Regions from separate parts of the Mesorhizobium sp. 131-2-1 genome, predicted to be linked through region 2. Evidence: riboswitches for the same ligand, from Rfam matches in the RefSeq annotation. Region 2 holds a riboswitch; each other region holds the start of a gene.
The links. A riboswitch is a leader RNA that binds a small molecule or an ion and turns the genes downstream of it on or off. The one in region 2 is predicted to bind thiamine pyrophosphate.
Positions count from the first base shown of each region.

Region 1: it holds a riboswitch for thiamine pyrophosphate, as region 2 does, so the genes downstream of both, thiC (phosphomethylpyrimidine synthase ThiC) here and JG743_RS22310 (Ykof family thiamine-binding protein) in region 2, are expected to answer to the same signal.
Region 3: it holds a riboswitch for thiamine pyrophosphate, as region 2 does, so the genes downstream of both, thiC (phosphomethylpyrimidine synthase ThiC) here and JG743_RS22310 (Ykof family thiamine-binding protein) in region 2, are expected to answer to the same signal.

Region 1 is NZ_AP023247.1:6,656,999-6,662,579, forward strand. Features, by position in the region: gene JG743_RS32000 (phosphomannomutase) at 1-868, opposite strand, end outside; gene JG743_RS34480 (hypothetical protein) at 1,339-1,554, opposite strand; gene JG743_RS34485 (Fic family protein) at 1,462-1,704, shown strand; gene JG743_RS34490 (hypothetical protein) at 1,698-1,964, shown strand; gene queC (7-cyano-7-deazaguanine synthase QueC) at 2,371-3,069, shown strand; gene queD (6-carboxytetrahydropterin synthase QueD) at 3,069-3,425, shown strand; gene queE (7-carboxy-7-deazaguanine synthase QueE) at 3,422-4,159, shown strand; TPP riboswitch at 4,441-4,557, shown strand; gene thiC (phosphomethylpyrimidine synthase ThiC) at 4,661-5,581, shown strand, end outside.
Region 2 is NZ_AP023247.1:4,578,436-4,584,016, reverse strand. Features, by position in the region: gene JG743_RS34205 (porin) at 1-125, shown strand, start outside; gene JG743_RS22320 (porin) at 140-643, shown strand; gene JG743_RS22315 (hypothetical protein) at 698-1,048, opposite strand; TPP riboswitch at 1,259-1,371, shown strand; gene JG743_RS22310 (Ykof family thiamine-binding protein) at 1,362-1,970, shown strand; gene JG743_RS22305 (ABC transporter permease) at 2,314-3,102, shown strand; gene JG743_RS22300 (ABC transporter ATP-binding protein) at 3,099-3,875, shown strand; partial or broken gene JG743_RS22295 (ABC transporter substrate-binding protein) at 3,876-4,900, shown strand; gene JG743_RS22290 (hypothetical protein) at 4,943-5,581, opposite strand, start outside.
Region 3 is NZ_AP023247.1:5,632,139-5,637,719, forward strand. Features, by position in the region: gene metH (methionine synthase) at 1-1,895, opposite strand, end outside; partial or broken gene JG743_RS34680 (aspartate 1-decarboxylase) at 2,013-2,192, shown strand; TPP riboswitch at 2,213-2,329, shown strand; gene thiC (phosphomethylpyrimidine synthase ThiC) at 2,433-4,271, shown strand; gene thiO (glycine oxidase ThiO) at 4,268-5,269, shown strand; gene thiS (sulfur carrier protein ThiS) at 5,238-5,435, shown strand; gene JG743_RS27290 (thiazole synthase) at 5,437-5,581, shown strand, end outside.

The DNA.
Region 1 (5,581 bases), 2.1 Mb from region 2:
AACCCAAGGCCTTCGAAATTCCCGAATTGGAGGTCACTGGCGTCACGATCGTGTCTGCCTTCAGGAAAAGAGCCGTTGCAAGCCCAACCAGGTCGCCGCGAAGAAGATCGCCATTTTCATCAGCGATGAGTGGCCGATCAGCGTCCGCATCGGTCGACACGATGGCATCGAGACCGAATTCGCGGACCCACTTCTTCAATTTTGCGATTGTTGCTGCGTCCACGGCTTCGGTATCGACAGGTACGAAGGTCCCGGTTTTCCCGACGGCGACCACGCTGGCACCGAGCGATCGAAGAACCTGTACCAACAGTTCCGCCGCGACCGAACTGTGCTGATAGACACCAAGTCTCATGCCGGAAAGTGAGCCCGGCTCCAGCATGTCATGGGCGCGCTCTCGATAAGAGGCGATCGCTTCTTCACGGTGCATAGGCCACGTCGTTCCCAGACAAGCCGTTGGTAAGCAATACGCAATTGATCTTTCGGCTACAAAGCGCGTAATCGCGGCCTCATCCGCCTTGCTGATTTCACCATTCGGGCCATAGAATTTGATGCCATTGCGATCGGCTGGAATGTGCGACCCGGTGACCATAAGAGCCGCCGCGCCGTGTTTGCATGCATATAGTGCCAGGGCAGGCGTGGGTATGGTGCCGCAATCGATCGGCTGGAAACCATTTGCGGCCAACGCCGCCATGCAATTGTTGGCTATCGCCTGACTGCTGTCACGTAGGTCGCGGCCTATGAAGACTGAACTATTCGGCTGAACCCGGCTGGAAATCAAACGCCAAGCGAAAGCTTCGGTATAAAGTCCGCTGGCCTTGCCGACCAATTCCGAAGCCAAACCTCGAACGCCGCTTGACCCGAATTTCATGATTTCGCTTTGCTAGTGGACAGGCAGGGTGGGGTAATGTTGCAATGGGCTAGTACTTTCTACTGCAAGCGCCATCGTTCTCAGGCACCTGCTGTTCAGGTATGCGGTCTCTACAACACGGTGTGGCGTAAGGACCCCTCAGAGTTCCGCCGAACAGCAGGGCATCCACTGGCACAGGGGCATCCACAGTTCTCCTTCTAGTGGAATCTTTTGGCGGGCTCATCTAATGATCAAGGAAGTGGAGTGATCGATCGGTGCCTGCCGGTATTTCGCTATGCAGCATCATGACAGGTCCGTAAACTTGGTTGTTTGGATGGAACGCATCCATGGCATGGATAGGGCTAGAAAGCCGTCTCGATCAGCGCAATGGAACCCTGTGATTCTTGGGTAATGGATTAAGGTCAGCCAGAGCGCTCGCCGACCATGGCGTCGCCTAGGGCGCTGGACCCAAGCAGGAACCGATGCTTGGATCAGTTGGGGCGACGATCAGCGCCGACAATGTCTTGCCTTGCGACGCCCTTCAGAAAGTTGTTTCTGGAATTGCGTTCGATCAAGGCCCAGCGCAAAACCTTGATGCAGTCGTCGCCGCCGCAATCTTCGCCTTCGGCTTTGTCTACATCCATCCGTTCGAGGACGGAAACGGCCGCATTCACCGCTACCTGATCCACCACGTCCTTGCCATGCACAGCTTCAATCGCCGGGAGTGGTGTTTCCCGTCTCGGCCGCGATCCTGGACCAGATCGACGAGTACAGGCGCGTGCTGGAGAGCAATTCGAAGCGCCTTCTGCCATTGGTCGAATGGGAACCGACGCCGCAATTCAACGTCCGGGTGCTGAATGACACCGGGGATTTCTACCGATACTTCGATGCAACCCCGCACGCCGAATTTCTTTATGCCTGCCTTCGGCGGACGATCGAACGGTACCTTCCTTACGAACCAGCTTTTCTGCAGCGCTACGATCAATTCCGGCAACTGGTGAATGCCTTTATCGACACGCCCAAGCGGCTGATCGATCTGCTCTTCCGTTTCCTTAACCAGAATGGTGGCCCTATCGAGCCGCGCCCTCGGAAAGGAATTCCCGGCTCTGACCAATGACGAAGCGCGGGCGGCTCGAGGCGATCTATGCGCAGACCAGAAAACGGCAAAGCACGCGGCAGAAGCCTTTCCCTGGGACTGCCGGTCGACCCTTGCGTTAGCGCCGAAACTCGGGACGTCAAGTTCTGGGGCAAACCGGACAAGCCGAAGGTGTGTCGGGAATGCTGCTGCGCCACGGCAGTGATTTCTGCATCATCTATACGCCTATATACGCAGTGCCGGCGTCAGCACCCCAGCGGTCGAAGATACGCGACAAGTCGCGTGCAAGTCATCTTGGGGACGCTGACAACAAGGTACGTGCGCTCAATCGCGTCCACCCCATTCACAAAACCGGCTCCGTGGAGTAGTGGGAACGCAGAGAAATCTCCGGTCGCAGCCTTACCCGGTCAAAACAAGGATTCAAACCATGAAAGCCCTCGTCATCTGCTCCGGCGGATTGGACTCTGTTTCGCTCGCTCACAAGGTGGCGACCGAGCAGAAACTCATTGGCCTGCTTTCGTTCGATTACGGCCAGAGGCACAAAAAGGAACTCGGCTTTGCCGCTATCTGCGCCAAGCGGCTGGCTGTTCCGCACCAGATCGTCGATATCCGCGATGTTGGCCGGAACCTGAGCGGCTCGGCGCTGACTGATAATGTGGACGTGCCCGACGGGCACTATGCCGAAGACTCCATGAGGATCACGGTGGTGCCGAATAGGAACGCCATCATGCTGGCCATCGCCTTCGGGGTTGCCGCCGCGCAGAAGGCCGATGCGGTGGCCACTGCCGTCCACGGCGGAGATCATTTCATCTATCCCGATTGCCGGCCCGCTTTTATCGACGCCTTTCAGACGATGCAGAACCATGCCCTCGCAGGCTACGCCGATATCCGCCTGTACGCTCCGTATGTGAATATGTCGAAGGCCGACATCGTCAGCGAGGGGGCAAAGTACGCCACACCGTTCGAGGCGACGTGGTCCTGCTACAAGGGCGGTGCACTTCATTGCGGTCGCTGCGGGACATGCGTCGAACGGCGCGAAGCATTCGATCTGGCCGGCATCACCGACCCGACAGATTATGAGGACGCAGACTTCTGGCTCCACGCTATCCAGACAAGGAGCGCGTGATGTTCCGCATTACCAAAGAGTTCCACTTCTCGGCCTCGCATCAGCTCACCTCCTTGCCACCAGATCATCAGTGCGCACGTCTGCACGGCCACAACTACATCGTCGTAGTGGAGCTTTCAGGTGGCGAACTGGACGAACACGGCTTTGTGCGCGACTACCAAGATCTGGCGGCGTTCAAGCACTACATCGATGGGACGTTCGACCATCGGCATCTTAACGACGTGCTGGGGCATGACCATGCCACAGCGGAATGTCTGGCCAGGCACTTCTACGACTGGTGCAAGGTGCGGCTACCCGAAACCTCCGCCGTGCGGGTGAGCGAGACGCCGAAAACCTGGGCGGAATACCGACCATGACTTGCGCGTTGCATCCCGGAATCCGGGTGAGCGAGATTTTTGGGCCGACCATTCAGGGCGAAGGCGTGCTGATCGGCTTGCCGACGGTGTTCGTAAGAACCGGCGGGTGCGATTATCGCTGTTCCTGGTGCGACAGCCTGCATGCGGTGGACCGTCGCTTCCGCCATGATTGGGAGATGATGTCTTCCGACGCGGTTTGGCAAAAGGTCATTGCACTTTCCGGCGGTCAGCCCGTGATGGTATCGCTGTCGGGCGGCAATCCGGCCATCCAGCCGCTTGGCCAGTTGATCGACCGCGGGCATGGTGAGGGCTACCGTTTTGCATTGGAAACCCAAGGTTCGGTGTCTAAGCAATGGTTCGCGGATCTCGACGTGCTGGTACTCAGCCCCAAGCCGCCCTCAAGTGAAATGACGACAGATTGGGCCGCGTTCGACGCCTGCTTAGAGGCGGCGCAGGATAAGCCGCAGACGGCGCTCAAGCTCGTCGTCTTCGACGAAGATGACTATGCCTATGCCAAAGACGCCGCGGCGCGCTACCCGCAATTACCCGTCTATCTGCAGCCCGGCAATCACACGCCGCCGCGTCCCGGCAACGAAGACGCGTTCATCGACATGGCCGGTGTGATGAGGCGCATGGAATGGCTGGTTGAAAAAGTGACCCGTGACATGTGGTTCGAGGCGCGTGTACTGCCGCAGCTTCATGTTCTGCTCTGGGGAAACAAACGGGGCGTCTAGCCGAAGGGGAAGGATTGCCGACGATGAGCAAGACAGACCTCTATAGCAATCTCACCCAACTGGGCGGCAGCAGCGTCGTTCCGGAAAGCCCCGAAAACACCGTGCTGGAAAAGGCACCGAAATCCGCATGAGGGCTCGCCTTATTGGGGGCGCTTCACCGCTCCTCTGGAGCGTGACTTGCTCTCGATACTACCATGCTTTTCCGCTGGGTTTGTTTGGTCGCCGATCACCGCTGCGGGACGAATGCGCTTGACAAAATAGCGAAGGGCCGTTCAATTCGATGCATTCACCAGGGGAGTCCCGGCAAGGGGCTGAGATACTGCTGGCTTTCGCGGTGCAGTGACCCGTTGAACCTGATCCAGTTCATACTGGCGTAGGGACGGTGCAAGCGCTTTGCGGGAGTTTACGCCCGAGGTCCTGTTTCGGCAGGTCGGCAGAAGCGTCTTTTCATCCTTCCGGCACAGAACTGGGTCTCCAATGCATGAGCAAAGGAGCCTCACGATGAATGCTCTCACCCCCGCCGTGTCGACGGGACCACTGCCCGCCTCGCGGAAAATCCACAAATCCGGCGTCCTCCACCCGCAGATCAGGGTGCCGATGCGCGAAATCTCCGTCCATCCGACGGCCGGCGAACCGCCCATCACCGTCTACGATCCGTCAGGACCCTATACGGACCCTGCTGTCGAAACCAACATCGAAAAGGGCCTTGCCCGGCTTCGCCACGAATGGGTCACGGCGCGCGGCGATGTCGAAGCCTATGACGGCCGCCATGTCCGGCCGGAAGACAATGGATTCGTCACGGGCGAGCGCCTGACGCCGGAATTTCCCATTCGCAATCGGCCGCTCAGGGCCAAGGCAGGCAAGGCGGTCACGCAGCTAGCCTATGCGCGCGCCGGCATCATCACGCCTGAAATGGAGTTCGTCGCCATCCGCGAGAACCTCGGCCGCGAGATCCTGCGCGGCAAGCTTGAGCGCGACGGCGAAGCCTTCGGCGCGGCGATCCCCGACTTCGTCACGCCGGAGTTCGTGCGCGACGAGGTGGCGCGCGGACGCGCGATCATTCCCGCCAACATCAATCATCCCGAGAGCGAGCCGATGATCATCGGCCGCAATTTCCTGGTGAAGATCAACGCCAATATCGGAAATTCGGCGGTCACCTCCTCGATGGCCGAGGAGGTCGAAAAGATGGTCTGGGCGATCCGCTGGGGCGCCGATACGGTGATGGACCTCTCGACCGGCCGCAACATCCACAACATCCGCGAATGGATCGTGCGCAATGCGCCGGTGCCGATCGGCACGGTGCCTCTCTATCAGGCGCTCGAAAAGGTCAACGGCATCGCCGAGGATCTGAGCTGGGAGGTCTACCGCGACACGCTGATCGAACAGGCCGAACAGGGCGTCGACTATTTCACCATCCACGCA
Region 2 (5,581 bases):
CCGGAGCGGCCGTGCTGGGCGAGGGCTTCCTGCCCAGCGGCACCGGCCGGCTGACCGGCGCGGCGGGCGTCGCCTTCTCGGGCAAGACCGTCGGCGGCAATGCCGGCCTGCAGCTCACCTGGTAAGGCCGGGGGCCATCATGCTCAGATATCTTCTTGCGCCGGCGATGCTCGGCGCGCTCTGCGGCCTGTCGGCGCCGGCGCTGGCGAAGCCGGTCGAATACGTCAAATTGTGCTATGCCTACGGTGCCAACTACTATTACAGCCCCGGCACCGACACCTGCATCAACGCCCAGACCGGCGACACCAGGAAGGAGGTCGATGACGGCAATGGCGGCACCACCACCGTCACCGGCAAGACCGCGTTGGCCAGCCATGTCGACGACATCGACAACCGCGTCACCCGCGCCTTCGAGAACGCCTCGATCTCGGCCGCCCTTGCCGCGCCGGATCTCGTCCAGGGCGAGCATTTCGGCCTGCGCGTCAACTGGGGCAATGCCGGCGGCGCCGACGCCTTCGGCTTCACCGGAGCTGCGGTGCTGAGCGAAGGCTTTGCCCATGGCGGCCGGCTGACCGGGACGATGGGCATCGCCTTCTCCAGCGGCACCGTCGGCGGCAATGCGGGGCTGCAGTTCAGCTGGTAGGGAGGCATCTGACCTTCTCGCCCTTGTGGGGTGAGAAGGGGAAGCGCCCGCCCTTCAAGCCTCCCACGCATCGCTCGACAGCGCAAACCTGACGCCCGCCGCCGTCATCGCGAGCTCGCATTCGGTGATGGCGCGCAGGTTGCGCAGATAGCGTGCCACGGTTTGGGGCAGCCAGCCGGCACAGGCCTCGACATAGGCGCGGCTGTGGACCAGCGTGCCGGTCGACAGGCGTTCGTCCTTCTCGGCGATGACCTTCAGGTACTGGCGGATGAAGCGGATGTCCTCGGCGATGTCCTGGCTGGCCATCCGCCAGGCGCCGGCGAGGCGTTCGCGCTGCTCGAGCGGCAGTGGCGACAAAAGCGGGCGGGAGAGGTCGGCGAAGGCGGCGTGGTTCGCGGTATTCAAGGAGGTCCCTCCGGAGAAGAAGGGAAATATCGTACTTTACGTACGAATATCGGTCAAGCAACATTCGTACAAATTGAACGATTGGATGGCTGCGAGAAACCCGCAAAAATCTTGTGACGCGCCATCTCCCCCTAGGGGGAGATGAGGCGCTTGGTCTGACGGAGGCCGCCAAAAACCGCTTCCCCAAGCCTCCAAACAGTGCTTTAACCGCCGCATCCACAGGGGTGCTCCGTACGGTCGGGGCTGAGATGGGGGCGGCAAGCCTCCGGACCCTAAAGCTGATCTGGATAATACCAGCGGAGCGAGGCGGGCCATGTTTTCCGGCGCACAGATTTCCCTTTATCCGATGGCCGACGATTTCGTCGGCGTCATCCTCGGCGCGCTCGGCGCGCTCGATCCTTGGCGCGACAGGCTGCGGATCGAGACCGACGACATCTCGACCCTTCTGGTCGGGCCGCCCGAGGTGCTGTTCCCGGCCATGCGCGACCTGTTCGTGGCGGCGGCAAGGAGCGGCAAGCACTGCGTGCTCTCGGCGGCGGTCTCGCGCGGCTGTCCCGGCGAGCCCGACGATCCGATCTGCCGCTCCGACGAGATCGGCGGGCCGGTGATCCCGCTGGACGAGCGCAAGCTGGCCGCCATCCGCGCCGTTCAGGCGACGCCTTCGGTCGACCAGCCGGCCGCCGCCCAGTTCTCGCTCTACGTGATGGGCACTGGCGACCATATGGACGAGATCTATGGCTGCATCGACTTCCTGAAGCAGTCGGGCGTCTTCGAGCGCTCGAAGCACTTCTGCACCAAATTGCGCGGCGATGCCGGCGCGATCTTTGCCACGCTCGCCGAAGCCTTCTGCCGCTTCGGCCCCGGCGCCGGTCATGTGACCCTCGACATCACCATTTCGGCGAACAGCCCGACCGCGGTTTGAGCGGCGCGCAGGCGCTGTCGAGGATATTGTCGTGGCTGTTCCGTTCGACCCTTTGCGTGGGGGAGAGATCCCCGCATCTGACCGCTTCTCAGAAGAGGGAGCGGGGTCATCGGTGATTGGCGAAAGCCGAGGCGACGGCCAATCTCCCCCCTTGTGGGGGAGATGCCTGGCAAGGCAGAGAGGGGCGCTGTCCCGCCGGCCTGTCAGTTGGCTACATGCGCGGCGTTCGTCAGTTCCTTCAGGACAAATTTCAAAAGCTGGCGCTCCGTCACACCCCCCTCTGTCCTGCCGGACATCTCCCCCGCAAGGGGGGAGATCAGCCTTCACCTCGACCCTCGCCAAGTTGGTTCCCGCCGCCCTCGCTTTCGCGCTGCTGCTTGCCGCATGGGAGCTCTACGCCCGCCTCGGCGGCATCGCCCCTACCGTGCTGCCGGCGCCGTCGCGCGTGCTGCTGCAGGCCTGGGAGAACCGCGAAGCGCTGGCCGAAAACACGCTTCCCACCATCCGTGCCACGGCCGCCGGCTTTGCCTGCTCGCTCTTCGCCGCCTTCATCCTCTCGGCGCTGGTCGATTTCCTGCCGCGGCTGCGGCGCGCGCTGTTTCCGCTTTTGATCGCCAGCCAGACCTTGCCGCTGGTGGCGATCGCGCCGCTGGTCGTACTCTGGTTCGGCTTCGGGCTCGCGCCAAAAATCCTGCTCGTCGCGCTCGTCACCTTCTTCCCGATGATGGTGGCGCTGGTCGAGGGTTTTGCCGCGACCGAAAAGGAGATCGCCGAGATGCTCGCCGCCATGGGGGCGGGGCGCTGGCGCATCTTCTGGCTGGCGCGGCTGCCTTCGGCGCTGCCCTATTTCTTCGCCGGCTTGAGGATCTCCATCACCTATGCCGTGGTCGGCGCGATCTTCGCCGAATATGCCGGCGCGGCGAAAGGGCTGGGCATCTACATGCTCAGCGCCAAGAACAATTTCCGGCCGGACCTCGTGCTTGCCGCAGTCGCCGTCAGTGCCGCGCTTACGCTAGCCTTGTTCGGCCTGGCCGTGCTGGTGCAGCGGCTGGCCATGCCCTGGGAAAATGCTAAGAGCGAGCGCGGCGGGCGCGATCGCAAGCCTGGACATGCCCGGGACGGGTCGCCATGACCCGGCTGGAACTCCGCGACGTGCGCAAAAGCTTCGGCGCGCTCGAGGTCCTGTCAGGCATTTCGCTTGATGTCGCGGCGGGCGAGTTCGTCTCCATCCTCGGGCCGTCGGGAGCCGGCAAGTCGACGCTGTTCCAGTTGCTCACCGGCGCGCTGAAGGGCGAGGGCGAAATGCGCTTCGACGGCGCGCCGCTCGACGACCATGGCCGCCGCTTCGCCTTCATGCCGCAGCGCGACGCGCTGATGCCGTGGCGGCGCATCATCGACAACGCCACGCTCGGGCTGGAGGTGCAGGGCGTGCGCCGTCGGGCGGCGCGCGAGCGCGTGGCGCCGCTGTTTGCCGAGTTCGGCCTCGCCGGCTTCGAACGCGCCTGGCCGGCCGAGCTTTCCGGCGGAATGCGCCAGCGCGCGGCGCTGTTGCGCACCGTGGTGCAGCAACGCGACATGCTGCTGCTCGACGAGCCTTTTGGAGCGCTGGATGCGCTCACCCGCGCCGCCATGCAGCGCTGGCTGGAGAAGATGTGGCGGAGCCACCGCTGGACGGCGTTGCTCATCACCCATGACGTGCGCGAGGCCGTGCTTCTGTCAGACCGCATCTATGTGTTTTCGGCGCGGCCCGCGCGCATCGTCAGCGAGGTTGCGGTGCCGCTGCCGCGCCCGCGCTCCGAGAGCGTCGAGTTGGCCCGCGAGGCCGCGGCAATAGAGGCCGGCATCCTCGACACTCTGCTTTCCGGCGCCGGTCCCGCAAAAACCATCATCCAAAGGAGAGACTGAATGACTGACTTCACCCGCCGCCAGACGCTGTTTCTGGCACTCGCCGCCGGCCTGCCGCTTCCGGCCCTCGCTGGCGCGACTACTCGCGCCCAGGCCGCCGCGCAGAAGATCACTGTCGCGCTCGACTGGACCGCTAACACCAACCACATCGGCCTGTTCGTCGCCCGCGACAAGGGTTTCTACCGCGGTGCCGGGCTCGACGTCGAAATCCTGCCCTATGGCGACACCGGCGCCGGCACGCGGTTGCCAACCGTGTCGCCGATTTCGGCATTTCCGGGTCGCTCGGCCTGTTCACCCAGAAGAGCGCGGGCGCCGACCTGAAGGCGGTCTACGCCGTCGTCCAGTCGGAGACCGGCCGCGTCGTCTTCAACGCCGACCGTGCCGCGATCAAAGGCCCGAAGAATCTCGACGGCCTGACCTATGGCGGCTTCGGCAGCGCCTGGGAGAACGCGCTGATCTCCACCATCATCCGCCATGACGGCGGCAAGGGGATTTTTGAGACGGTGACGCTCGGCACCTCGGCCTACGAGGCGCTCGCCAATGGCGCCGTCGACTTCACGCTGGAGGTCTCGACCTGGGAAGGCGTCGAAGCGGAGCTGAAGGGCCTGAAGCAGCGCTCGTTCCGCTACGCCGACTACGGCGTGCCCGACGAGCACACCACGCTGATCGTCTCGAGCAACGCTTTCCTGTCAGCCAACCCGAAGGCGGCCGCAGCCTTCGTCGAGGCTACGCGGGCCGGCTACGCCTTCGCCGTCGACCACGCGAAAGAGGCAGGCGACCTGCTGATCGCCGCCAACAAGGACACGCTCGCCAACCCGGCGCTGGTGCATACCTCGCTGAAGGCGCTGAACGAGGGGCACTTTTTGAAGAGCGCGGCAGGCGCCATCGGCACGATGGACAAGGCGAAGATGGAGGCGATGGGCAGCTATCTGTTTGCGTCGGGGATATTGCTGGATGGCGAGGGCAAACCGCTGAAGGAAAAACCGGATTTCTCCGCCTACTTCAGCAATGATCTTCTTGCGTAAGCGTCTCGTCGGGACTTGCCAGGCAATTCCAAGGCACGGCGCCTAATTCTTCGCGAGTTCGTAGAGTAGGGCGGTTTTGATGTGCCGCCCGGGCTCGCCCGTCAGCGATAGGGCAGCCATGTAGAGTTTCGCCACAGCGGGACATAGGCCCGCGAAGTCCTGGTTCACGTTCGCGATCGCGTCCATCTCGGCAGGCGTGCCGCCGTTGCTGGTGAAGGCATCGGCCACCAGCGACCAGTCCTGATCCGCTGGCGCAGCTGCTAGCAGGCCGCTGCCTTTGGCGGCGCCAAAGGCGTGGAACAACGTCGCGCCGATCCTGTCCAGATCCGCCATGAAGTCGTCGCTGGGCGCGCTGATCGCGTCCGGCCCGTTGCGCAGATAATTGTTGCAGGTGGCCGGCGTTTCCCGCGCCATGACATGATTGAGCATGTCGAGCTGCGCGGAAAGCGCTTCCGAGGCGTTGCTGTCCGGCGTTGAAGGCAGGAGCGGTGCATATCTATGCCTCAGATCGGCGACCGCCTGTCTGCTCGCATTGCGCACCTCTAGCTCGCTCTCCGAACGGGCCGCGGCTGTGATCTTGCTGAGCATAGCATCATAGTCATCCGGAAATTCCTGGGCGATCGCCTTGAAGATCTGGAAGCCCTGCTTCTGGATCTCGGCATTGACGTCGGCTGTCGTCAG
Region 3 (5,581 bases), 1.1 Mb from region 2:
CGCAGCTCCGGTTCGATCGTGTCGTAGACGGCAAGCTGGCCGGCATTGACGATGCCCATATCCATGCCGCGCTGGATGGCATGATAGAGGAACACGGCGTGCATGGCCTCGCGCACCGGCTCGTTGCCGCGGAACGAGAAGGACAGGTTCGACACACCGCCAGAAATATGGACATGCGGCAGCGTGCCAGTGATCTCGCCGGCGGCCTCGATGAAGTCGACGCCGTAGTTGTCATGTTCCTCGATGCCGGTGGCGACGGCGAAGACGTTGGGGTCGAAAACGATGTCCTCGGGCGGGAAGCCGGCCTGTTCGGTGAGGAGTTTGTAGGCGCGGGTGCAGATCTCGATCTTGCGCGCCTTGGTGTCGGCCTGGCCGGCCTCGTCGAAGGCCATGACGACCACCGCCGCGCCGTAGGCGCGCACCAGCCTGGCATGATGCAGGAAGGCTTCCTCACCTTCCTTCATCGAGATGGAGTTGACCAGCGGCTTGCCCTGCACGCATTTGAGGCCGGCCTCGATGATCTCCCATTTCGAACTGTCGACCATCACGGGGACACGGGCGATATCCGGTTCGGCAGCGATCAGGTTGAGATAACAGACCATCGCCTTCGTCGAATCGATCAGCCCCTCGTCCATGTTGATGTCGATGATCTGGGCGCCGTTGGCGACCTGGTCGCGTGCCACGTCGAGCGCTGCGACATAGTCGCCCGCCGTGATCAGCTTGCGGAACTTGGCCGACCCCGTGACATTGGTCCGCTCACCGACATTGACGAAGGGAATCTCGTCGGTCAGCGTGAACGGCTCCAGCCCGGACAGGCGCATCTTCGGCTCGATGTCGGGGATGGCGCGCGGCGGATACTTCTTTACCGCCTCGGCGATGGCACGGATATGATCCGGCGTCGAGCCACAGCAGCCGCCGACGACATTGACCAGCCCCTCGCGTGCGAAATCCTCGATCTGCGCGGCCATGTATTCCGGGCTCTCGTCATATCGGCCGAATTCATTGGGCAGGCCTGCATTCGGATAGGCGCAGGTGAAAGTGTTGGCGACGTCCGAAATCTCGGCCAGATGCGCGCGCATGGCCTTGGCGCCGAGCGCGCAGTTGAGGCCGATGGTGAACGGGCTGGCGTGACGCACAGAATGCCAGAAGGCGGTCGGCGTCTGGCCGGACAGCGTGCGGCCGGACAGGTCGGTGATCGTGCCGGAGATCATCACCGGCAGGTGCACGCCTTTCTCGATAAAGATCTCGTTGCAGGCGAAGATCGCCGCCTTGGCGTTCAGCGTGTCGAAGATGGTCTCGATCAGGATGATGTCGACGCCGCCGTCGATCAACCCGCGCAACTGTTCGCCATAGGCGAGGCGCAGATCGTCGAAAGTCACGGCGCGATAGCCTGGGTTGTTGACGTCAGGCGACATCGACGCCGTGCGATTGGTCGGCCCTAGCGCACCGGCAACGAAACGGCGTTTGCCGTCTTCCCGCTGTGCTCTCAGCGCGGCACGGCGCACCAGCCGCGCTCCGTCGCGGTTCAGCGCATAGACGGCATCCTCCATTCCGTAATCAGCCTGGGCGATCGAGGTCGAGGAGAAGGTGTTGGTCTCGAGGATATCGGCGCCTGCGATGGCGTACTGATAGTGGATTTCCTCGATCGCCCCGGGCTGGGTCAGGATCAAAAGGTCGTTGTTGCCTTGCTGGTGGCAGGGGCAGCCGGCGAAGGCCTCGCCGCGAAACTGGCTCTCGTCGAAACCCAGACCCTGGATCTGCGTGCCCATGGCGCCGTCAAGGATGAGGATGCGTTCGTGCGCTGCTGCGGTCAGCGCAGCAACCACTTCGGAACCGTCGGGCTTTGCCGCGGCGGGGCCGAACAGGTCATCCAGCGATGAGGAGCTTTGCGACATTTTTCATCCTCAAGACGACAGCCGCATCCAAGGCACATAAAGACATCTTTATGTCAACATACGCCCTCTAAGACCTTCTGTCACCCCAGTGCGCGTCGGTTTCACCCAGTCAAGTGGCCTTCGCCGGCTTTCATTGTCTGCAACTCCATATACCTGGACGAAGCGCGTATCACCTCCCTGAAGCCGCGGATTATCACGTTCGATTAGGATAACCACATACTGGACCGCCTGAGCTACTCCGTCGATCTCGACGCAGATGGCCGTTACGCTTTCTCCATCCTTCGCTTGACAAGATAGCGCGAGCCCGTTCAACTTGAGGCATTCACCAGGGGAGTCCCGGCAAGGGGCTGAGATACTGCTGGCTTTCGCGGCGCAGTGACCCGTTGAACCTGATCCAGTTCATACTGGCGTAGGGACGGTGCAAGCGCTTTGCGGGAGTTCATGCCCGAGGTCCTGTTTTGGCAGGACGACCAAAGCGTCTTTTCATCCTTCCGGCACAGAACTGGGTCTCCAATGCACGAGCAAAGGAGCCTCAAGATGAATGCCCTCACCCCCGCCGTTTCGACGGGACCGCTGCCCGCCTCACGCAAGATCCACAAGCAAGGCACCCTCCACCCGCAGATCAGGGTGCCGATGCGCGAGATCTCCGTCCATCCGACCGCCGGCGAACCGCCCGTCACCGTCTACGATCCGTCGGGGCCCTACACCGACCCGACTATCGACACCAGCATCGAAAAGGGCCTCGCCCGGCATCGCCAGGAATGGGTCATCGCCCGCGGCGATGTCGAGGCCTATGACGGCCGCTATGTCCGGCCGGAGGACAATGGGTTCGCGACGGGCGAGCGCCTGACGCCGGAATTTCCCGTTCGCAACCAGCCGCTCAGGGCCAAAGCGGGCAAGGCGGTGACCCAGCTTGCCTATGCGCGCGCCGGCATCGTCACGCCCGAAATGGAGTTCGTCGCGATCCGCGAGAATCTGGGCCGCGAGATGCTGCGCGGCAAGATTGAGCGCGACGGCGAGGCCTTCGGCGCGGCGATCCCCGACTTCGTCACCCCGGAATTCGTGCGTGACGAAGTGGCGCGCGGGCGGGCGATCATTCCCGCCAACATCAATCATCCCGAGAGCGAGCCAATGATCATCGGCCGCAATTTCCTGGTCAAGATCAACGCCAATATCGGCAACTCCGCCGTCACTTCGTCGATGGCCGAAGAGGTCGAGAAGATGGTGTGGGCGATCCGCTGGGGCGCCGATACGGTGATGGACCTGTCGACGGGCCGCAACATTCACAACATCCGCGAATGGATCGTGCGCAATGCGCCGGTGCCGATCGGCACGGTGCCGCTTTACCAGGCGCTGGAAAAGGTCGGCGGCATCGCCGAGGACCTGACCTGGGAGGTCTATCGCGACACGCTGATCGAACAGGCCGAACAGGGCGTCGACTATTTCACCATCCACGCCGGCGTGCGGCTGCACTACATCCCGCTGACCGTCGACCGGGTGACTGGGATCGTCTCGCGCGGCGGCTCGATCATGGCCAAATGGTGCCTGCACCATCACCGGGAGAGCTTCCTCTACGAGCACTTCGCCGAGATCTGCGACATCTGTCGCGCTTACGACGTGTCGTTCTCGCTCGGCGACGGGCTTCGTCCGGGCTCGATCGCCGACGCCAACGACGCGGCGCAGTTCGCGGAGTTGGAAACGCTCGGAGAGCTGACGCAGATCGCCTGGGCCAAGGACTGCCAGGTGATGATCGAGGGGCCCGGGCATGTGCCGATGCACAAGATCAAGCAGAACATGGACAAGCAGCTCGCCGTCTGCGGCGAGGCGCCGTTCTATACGCTTGGACCGCTCACCACCGACATCGCGCCGGGCTACGACCACATCACCTCAGGCATAGGCGCGGCGATGATCGGCTGGTTCGGCACGGCCATGCTCTGCTATGTCACGCCCAAGGAGCATCTCGGCCTTCCCGACCGCAATGACGTCAAGACCGGCGTGATCACCTACAAGATCGCGGCGCATGCCGCCGACCTGGCGAAGGGACACCCGGCGGCGAAAGTCAGGGATGATGCCCTTTCCCGCGCGCGCTTCGAGTTCCGCTGGGAGGACCAGTTCAACCTGTCGCTCGATCCCGAGACCGCGCGTTCCTTCCATGACCAGACTCTGCCCAAGGAGGCGCACAAGGTGGCGCATTTCTGCTCGATGTGCGGGCCGAAATTCTGCTCCATGCGCATTTCTCACGACATCCGCGCCGAGGCCCAAAAGGAGGGCATGGCGGCGATGGCGGAGAAATATCGTGCAGGCGGCGACCTCTACATGCCGGCGGATGAGGCCGGCAAAACGCTTACGCCGGTGGAGGCAAATGAGCCGTCATGAAGGTCCTGGTCAAAGGGGCCGGCGTCGCCGGCCTCACCGCCGCCTTCGAGCTCGCCACCCGTGGCGCGACCGTGACTGTTGCCGAGACACGGCATAGCCTCGGCGGCAACGCGTCCTGGTTCGCCGGTGGCATGCTGGCGCCATGGTGCGAGCGTGAAAGCGCCGAGCAGCCGGTACTGGATCTCGGACGCGATGCCGCCGACTGGTGGGATGCGGCGACGCCCGGCCAGGTGACGCGGGCCGGAACACTGGTCGTGGCGGCACCGCGCGATGCAGGCGAACTCGACCGCTTCGCCAGCCGTACCTCGGGGCATCGGCGCGTCGATGAGGATGAGATTGCGTTGCTGGAGCCCGACCTCGCCGGCCGCTTCCGCCGCGGGTTGCTCTTCCCCGATGAAGCCCATCTCGACCCGCGCGAGGCGATGGCGGCGCTTCATGACAGGCTCGCGGCCATGGGGGTCGAATTCCGCTTCGGTGTCGACGCCAGTCAGGTCTCCGGTTTCGATCGTCAGATCGACTGCACGGGGATGGCGGCAGTCGACGACAGGCTGCGCGGCGTACGCGGCGAGATGCTGATCCTGCGCACGCGCGACGTCTCGCTGTCGCGCCCGGTACGGCTGCTGCATCCGCGCTTTCCGCTCTATCTGGTGCCGCGCGCTGAGCACTGTTTCATGGTCGGCGCAACGATGATCGAAAGCCAATCCGGAGGACCGGTCACGGTTCGCTCAATGATGGAGTTGCTCAGCGCTGCCTGCGCCGTCCATCCGGCGTTCGGCGAGGCGGGTATCATTGAGACCGGCGTCGGCATTCGCCCGGCCTTTTCCGACAATCTACCGCGTGTCGAGGCGCGTGGAGACACCATCGCTATCAACGGCCTCTATCGTCATGGCTTTCTGCTTGCGCCCGCCATGGCGCGCCAGGCGGCCGAAATTATCTTCCGTCACGACGAACCCGTGGAGCTCGTCCATGAAATTGACCGTAAACGGCGAAGCGCATGAGGTTGCCCCCAGCACGCTGGCAGAGCTGCTTGCAGCGCTCGACTATGAGGGCGATTGGCTGGCGACGGCCGTCAACAGCGACCTCGTGCACAAGGCCAGGCGGGCGGAATTCCAGTTGAGCGACGGCGACCGGATCGAAATCCTCTCGCCGATGCAGGGAGGCTAGCATGTTCGAGCTTTTCGGGACGCCACTTCCCTCTCGGCTGCTTCTCGGCACGGCGCAATATCCTTCGCCGGCCATCCTTGCTGATGCGGTCACGGAGTCGGGCACCTCCGTGGTGACCGTCTCCTTGCGACGTGAGATGGCGGGCG